One region of the Pseudoalteromonas sp. TAP-3C genome, then DNA from elsewhere that is predicted to be linked to it. Evidence: predicted binding sites of a transcription regulator. Region 1 holds the regulator's gene; the other holds the start of a gene.
What was found. The regulator FliA, encoded in region 1, starts transcription of late flagellar genes. The targets are predictions, from matches to a motif close to CTAAAGNTNNNNNNNNNNNNGCCGATA.
Positions count from the first base shown of each region.

Region 2: a site for FliA is predicted at 1,705-1,731, ahead of pomA (flagellar motor protein PomA). Genes of this name have one in related genera too.

Region 1 is NZ_CM187618.1:819,557-822,978, forward strand. It holds gene flhF (flagellar biosynthesis GTPase FlhF) at 1-598, shown strand, start outside; gene AC6H44_RS03805 (MinD/ParA family ATP-binding protein) at 591-1,451, shown strand; gene AC6H44_RS03810 (RNA polymerase sigma factor FliA) at 1,478-2,188, shown strand; gene cheY (chemotaxis response regulator CheY) at 2,229-2,612, shown strand; gene AC6H44_RS03820 (protein phosphatase CheZ) at 2,629-3,393, shown strand; gene AC6H44_RS03825 (chemotaxis protein CheA) at 3,408-3,422, shown strand, end outside.
Region 2 is NZ_CM187618.1:2,480,852-2,484,273, forward strand. It holds gene AC6H44_RS11620 (flagellar motor protein MotB) at 1-881, opposite strand, end outside; gene pomA (flagellar motor protein PomA) at 884-1,651, opposite strand; gene xseB (exodeoxyribonuclease VII small subunit) at 1,954-2,196, shown strand; gene ispA ((2E,6E)-farnesyl diphosphate synthase) at 2,199-3,086, shown strand; gene dxs (1-deoxy-D-xylulose-5-phosphate synthase) at 3,203-3,422, shown strand, end outside.

The DNA.
Region 1 (3,422 bases):
AGCAGCATTAGGTGCCCAAAAATATGGGGCTGATAAAGTGGCCCTTATTACCACTGATACTTACCGTATTGGTGCTTATGAGCAGTTAGCGACTTATGGCCGTATTATTGGCTGTGGTGTAAAACAAGTAAAAAATGCCAATGAATTAGCTGAGGTTTTATACCATTTACGAAATAAACGTCTAGTATTAATTGATACTGCCGGAATGAGTCAACGTGATTTGCGTTTGACTGCGCAGTTAAACACCTTGATGCGTAATCAGCGTGTTGATATACGTAGTTATTTAGTATTAAGTGCTACGGCACAAATAAATGTATTACAAGAAACAGTAAAGCATTTCAAAAAAGTGCAGTTGAGTGGATGTATTTTTACTAAATTAGATGAGTCATTGAGTTTAGGTGAGATTATTAGTATTGCGATTCAAAATCGCCTCCCGATAGGGTATCTTACTAACGGTCAGCGAGTACCAGAAGATATTAGAGTGGCAAACGCTGAAAAACTAGTAAAAAAAGCTGAGCAATTGTATTTAAAGAGAATAAAAGCACAACAATCACGACACCAAGCAGTGGCGTCGAGCACAGTAGAGATGTATGATTAACACAGTTTTAGATCAAGCAAGCGGCCTTCGCAAAATGAGTAACAATAATAATAACGGCGTAAAAGTTATCGCTGTCACCGGCGGCAAAGGTGGAGTAGGCAAAACAAATGTATCTCTAAACACTGCAATCGCGTTAGGCCAACAAGGCAAACGTGTACTTGTATTAGATGCTGATTTAGGTCTTGCTAATTGTGATGTTATGCTCGGATTACGAGTAGAGCGCAATTTATCTCATGTTTTATCAGGTGAATGTGAACTTGATGATATATTAGTAGAAGGTCCTGCAGGGATAAAAATAGTGCCTGCAACGTCAGGTTCGCAAAGTATGGTTGAATTATCACCGTCAGAGCATGCCGGTCTTATTCGTGCATTTAGTGAGCTAAATACTGAGTTTGATATTTTAGTTGTTGATACCGCGGCCGGTATTTCTGATATGGTGCTGAGCTTTTCCCGTGCTGCACAAGATGTGATGGTGGTGGTTTGTGATGAGCCGACTTCAATCACTGATGCTTATGCGCTTATTAAAGTACTTAGCCGTGAGCATGGCGTATATAAATTTAAAATTGTTGCTAACATGGTGCGTAGTTTACGAGAAGGGCAGGAGTTATTTGCTAAGCTTTCAAAAGTGACCGACCGGTTTTTAGATATTTCAATGGAGTTAGTGGCAACGGTTCCTTATGATGAAAATATGCGTAAAGCAACACGACGCCAAAAAGTGATTGTTGAAGTCTTTCCAGGGTCGCCTGCGGCGATTGCTTTTAAGACATTAGCAACAAAAATAACTAAGTGGCCAACACCTAGTCAAGCTTCAGGACATTTAGAGTTTTTTATTGAGAAGCTTGTTAGTAATTAACGATGACAACACCGGTGAATAGAGCTATGGGATATCAATCAACACAGAATTTAAATATGATTGTTGAAAAGCATGCCTCATTAGTCAAAAAGGTGGCATGTCATTTAATTGCTCGTTTACCGGCCAGTGTGCAGTTAGATGATTTAATTCAATCGGGTATGATTGGTTTGATAGAAGCGTCTAAAAACTTTGATGCAAGTAAAGGTGCCAGTTTTGAAACCTTTGCAGGTATTCGAATTCGCGGTGCTATGATTGATGAAATGCGCCGTGGTGATTGGGTTCCACGGTCAGTTCATAGAAAAAGTCGTTTAGTTGCAGAAACTATCGTCGCGCTTGAAGGTAGCTTAAACCGTGAGCCTAAAGATAGTGAAGTTGCTGAAAAACTTGAAATTTCGTTAAATGAGTACCATCATATTTTAAACGATGTGAATGTAAGCAAAGTTTTAGGTATTGAAGATCTTGGTATTGATGATGATGTTATTACACCCTATGGCCAAGATTTAGCACTAGACAAACCATTCAATAATGTTAAGAATGATTTGTTTAATGAATCTTTACTTAGTGCGATAAAATCGTTGCCAGAAAAAGAGGCAATGGTGCTTTCTTTGTACTATAACGATGAAATGAATTTAAAAGAAATAGGGCATATACTCGATGTAAGCGAATCGCGTGTAAGTCAGATACATGGTCAGGCGATGATTAAGCTAAAAGCAAAAATCAATGACTGGATAAACTAGAAGTAAGTAAATAAAGGTTCAGGCCTCACTGGAGGATGTTTTGGATAAAAACATTAAAATTCTCGTTGTTGATGATTTTTCTACGATGAGACGTATTATAAAAAACCTGTTGCGTGATTTAGGTTTTACCAATGTTCAAGAAGCAGATGATGGTTCTACTGCTTTGCCTATGTTGCAAAATCAAGTATTTGATTTTGTAGTAACAGATTGGAATATGCCAGGCATGCAAGGTATTGATCTTTTGAGGGCAATTCGAGCTGATGAAAAATTAAAACATATCCCTGTTTTAATGGTAACGGCTGAAGCTAAAAAAGAACAAATAATTGCAGCAGCTCAAGCAGGCGTAAATGGTTACATTGTTAAACCATTTACAGCAGGCACATTGAAAACTAAATTAGAAAAAGTGTTTGAACGCTTAGGTTAATTAGAGGGAGAGGCTTATGCCAGCACCCGCTGCGCCTCAGATTACTTTAGAACAAGCTCGCCAATTAGTTGTTTTTTTAGAAAACGGTGAGCAAGATAAAGCGGATGAGTTGATTTTAGAAACAGCTTCATTAGAGCAATCAGCGTTATTTGCTGAGGTAGGTAAGTTAACGCGCCAGTTACACGAAGCTTTAAAAAGTTTCGAATTAGATACTCGGTTGGCAGACATTACTACCGATGCCATCCCTGATGCTAAAAAGCGCCTTAATTATGTTATGGAAATGACAGAAAATGCGGCCAATAAAACGATGGATGCAGTTGAAGCAAGTTTGCCATTAGCACAAGAAATCGCGGATGAAATAGCGGGTATTAAGCCTACCTGGGACCGGTTGATGAATCGCGAGATTGAGCTTGGTGAGTTTAAATCACTTTGCCATAGCATTGATAAGTTCATGAATAGTTCTCATCACAAAACAGATGAGCTACAAACATTGATGACTAATGTGTTAATGGCTCAAGATTATCAGGATTTAACTGGTCAGGTTATTCGTCGTGTTATTGAACTTGTTCGTGAAGTTGAAGAAAGCTTAATCCATCTGTTAACTGCTTTTGCAGATCAAGGTGAGATTGAAGTAACCGAAAAACCAAAAGAAATTGAAGATTCCATTGTTGCACAAACACTAGCAGGCCCGGAAGGACCTATTATTGATAAAGAAACGCGTGATGATGTTGCATCTGATCAAGACGAAGTTGATGATCTATTATCAAGTTTGGGCTTCTAATAGGAGAGTACTGCATGAGCTTTGAAGTC
Region 2 (3,422 bases), 1.7 Mb from region 1:
AAGATTGATATTTCCACTCGGCGATTACGTCTGCGATCTTCGCGGGAATCGTTTGGCACTAAAGGTCTGGTTTCTGCACGCCCTACTACCATCATTCGGGTTTTATCAAAACCAGCAACTTTTTGTAATTCACTTGCAACGGCAACAGCTCGTTTGGAAGACAGATCCCAGTTATTAATATAAAGCTCATTCGATACTTGAAAATCATCCGTGTGTCCCGACACTGTGATTTCCCCCGGAACATCTTTTAATAATCGGCCAATATCTTGAATAATAGGTTTAAATTGTGGTTGTAAAAAGGCGCTACCTGAGGGGAACGAGCCATTTTCTCTAATACGGATAATAATTTGTTGCCCTAGTGATTCGAGCTCAATTGCACCATCAATAATTTGTTTTTCAAGCTGTTGCGCAATTTTTTTAACTAAATCATTTATTTGTTCTTGATCAGCAGCAGAAACAGAGGTCGCTGCAGCAACCTCTTCAGAAGTACTACTCGATTCTCCCCCTCGTTTTTCGCCGCGCTGCTCTTGTCGGCCACCAGCTGAGCTTTCATCACCGGCCTGAAACTCTAGCGTTTGTTGGGTCATTTCTACCGTTTGCTGCTGAATAGTTTCAATGGGGGTGGGTTCAGGTTTCCCTGGGGTGAATTCCATAGCTATAACGGAGGTGCCTTTTGGTATATCTTTAACTTCTATTTTATTTTGTACACCAAAGGCGAATTTCATAGACCCTGCAATTTGTTTAAACTTAAGCACGTCCATTTCAGAAAATGCCAGTAAGAGTACAAAAAAACACATTAATAGCGACATTAGATCAGCAAATGTCCCCATCCATGCAGGTAGTCCTGGGGGAGGACATTTACACTCTTCTTCATCAGACATAGTTATTCCTCAGTGTTCACTGCACGTTTTGACTCAGCTAGGTAGTTTTTCAAAATCCCTTCTATTACTTTTGGGTTTTGACCATCCTGAATACCGAGGACAGCATCCAAAATTAATCGCTGATTCATCGCTTCTTGATCTTTTCGCAGTTCAAGTTTTACTTGGATAGGAATTGCAACTACGTTCGCCAAAAACGCACCGTATAATGTGGTTAACAACGCGACCGCCATCGCCGGTCCGATTGATTTAGGGTCATCCATATTTGAGAGCATTGCAACTAAGCCTATTAAAGTCCCTATCATGCCCATTGCAGGCGCTATATCACCTAATGATTTAAAAAGACGTGCCCCCATATCATGGCGCGTAGTAGTGAGTGAAATATCTTTTTGTAATGTAGCCCTTACAACATCGGCATCATGGCCATCAACCAGCATATCCACGCCTTTACGCATAAAAGGATTGGGTATTTCAGCTTCTTCTAAGGCTAAAAACCCCCCCTTACGAGCAGAATCTGCTAGTTCAACGGCTTTTTCAATTAACTCTTCCGGAGGTTCGATTTTAAACATAAACGCTTTTGCACAGACTTTGCCAATACCGAAAAATTGTGCAAGAGTAAAGTTAGATAAAACGATAAAAAGTGAACCACCAAATACAATAATCACCGACGGGGTATTGTAAAACATGGCAACTTCACCGCTGCTACTCATAAACATGGACATGACAATTAAGCCAATTGCGCCAAGAATCCCAATAATGGTTGCTAAATCCACATTCCCTCCAAAGGTTTTATATTTTTTATTCGCAAGCGTTGATATTAGATATTTATCGGCAAGGCACTGAAATACTTAAGTGATTTTTTATAATAACAAAAAAATCCAAACCCATCTCATTTTAAATCAACAAAGCTTATCTATCTAATAATCAAAATTAACATTCTAAAAATATAGCGCTAATAAGCTATAAAATCTGCTTAACGTCATTTATCTATTAAAAAACCACATCATTCTTTGACCTAGTTTAGCATTCCCCCTAAAATTAGCGTCTAAATTTATTATGTAAGTTGAAAATAAAGATGGCGACTAAAAAACCTGAAAATTTAAGTTTCGAACAAGCACTAGAAGAACTAACAACAATTGTCAGTGAAATGGAACAAGGTGATTTATCGCTCGAGCAGTCTTTAAAACAATTTGAACGCGGCATTGCATTAGCCAGTGCCTCTTCTGGAAAACTTCAACAAGCCGAGCAAAAGGTGTCGATATTAATGGGTAATGATGAAAAAGCACCGCTTACCCAGTTTGATAACGATATGGAATAATTGTGAGCATAAAAGAACAAATTAAACGCGCTCAAGATGATGTAGCCAACACCCTTAACCTTTATTTTGATCAGCCCCTTGATAGCGCCATCACCATTAAAGAAGCCACACATTATAGTTTAATGAATGGCGGTAAACGACTACGCCCGTTCTTAGTTTACACTACAGGTAAAATGCTCGGTGCCGAAAAGCATGATTTAGACGTACTCGCAGCAGCTATAGAGTGCATTCATAGCTATTCATTAATTCATGATGATTTACCCGCCATGGATGACGATGACTTACGTCGTGGTCAGCCGACCTGTCATATTGTCTATGGTGAAGCGCAAGCTATTTTAGCGGGTGATGCCCTGCAAGCTCTAGCATTTGAGCTTATAGCTAAGCATAAATTTAAGTGCTCAAATGAAGCACAATTAAAAATGATTGCCGAATTAGCCCACGCTTCTGGGTTGCAAGGTATGGTTGGCGGGCAGGGTCTTGATATTGCAGCAACCGATAAAATTATTACAGTTGATGAATTAGAACGTATTCACAAACTAAAAACCGGCGCATTAATAAATTGTGCTATTACCCTTGGCGCGCTTTGCGCATCTAATGTAAACCAACAAACTTTAGATAACTTATCAACTTTTGGGTATGCTGTAGGGCTTGCCTTTCAAGTCCATGACGATATTTTAGACGTTGAGGGCAATACGCTTACTTTAGGCAAACCCCAAGGCTCAGATATTGCAGCGAATAAAGCGACATACCCTGCTTTATTAGGTATGCTAGGCGCAAAGCAAAAAGCACAAAATTTAATACAACAAGCCCATGACGCGTTAGCCAACATTGACGCAGACACAACAGATTTAACGGCATTAGCAAACTATTTAATTGAACGTGACCATTAAACATGGCTAAAACGTATTAACTCTTAGTACAAAATTATTACTAAATATTAAACCGCCTTTAACAACCTTGTTCGTTTTAAAAGGGGTTAATATTAGCGAAGGATATATAAAAAACCATGACACTTGATAGCAGCAAGTATCCATTACTTAATTTGGTGAACAAACCAGCCCACTTGCGAGACTTAGCACAAGACAAGCTTTGTGCATTTAGCCATGAATTGCGTGACTATTTACTCAACTCGGTATCGCAAAGTAGTGGTCACTTAGCGTCTGGTTTAGGAACCGTAGAACTTACCGTTGCATTACATTATGTTTATAACACACCTGAAGACCGTT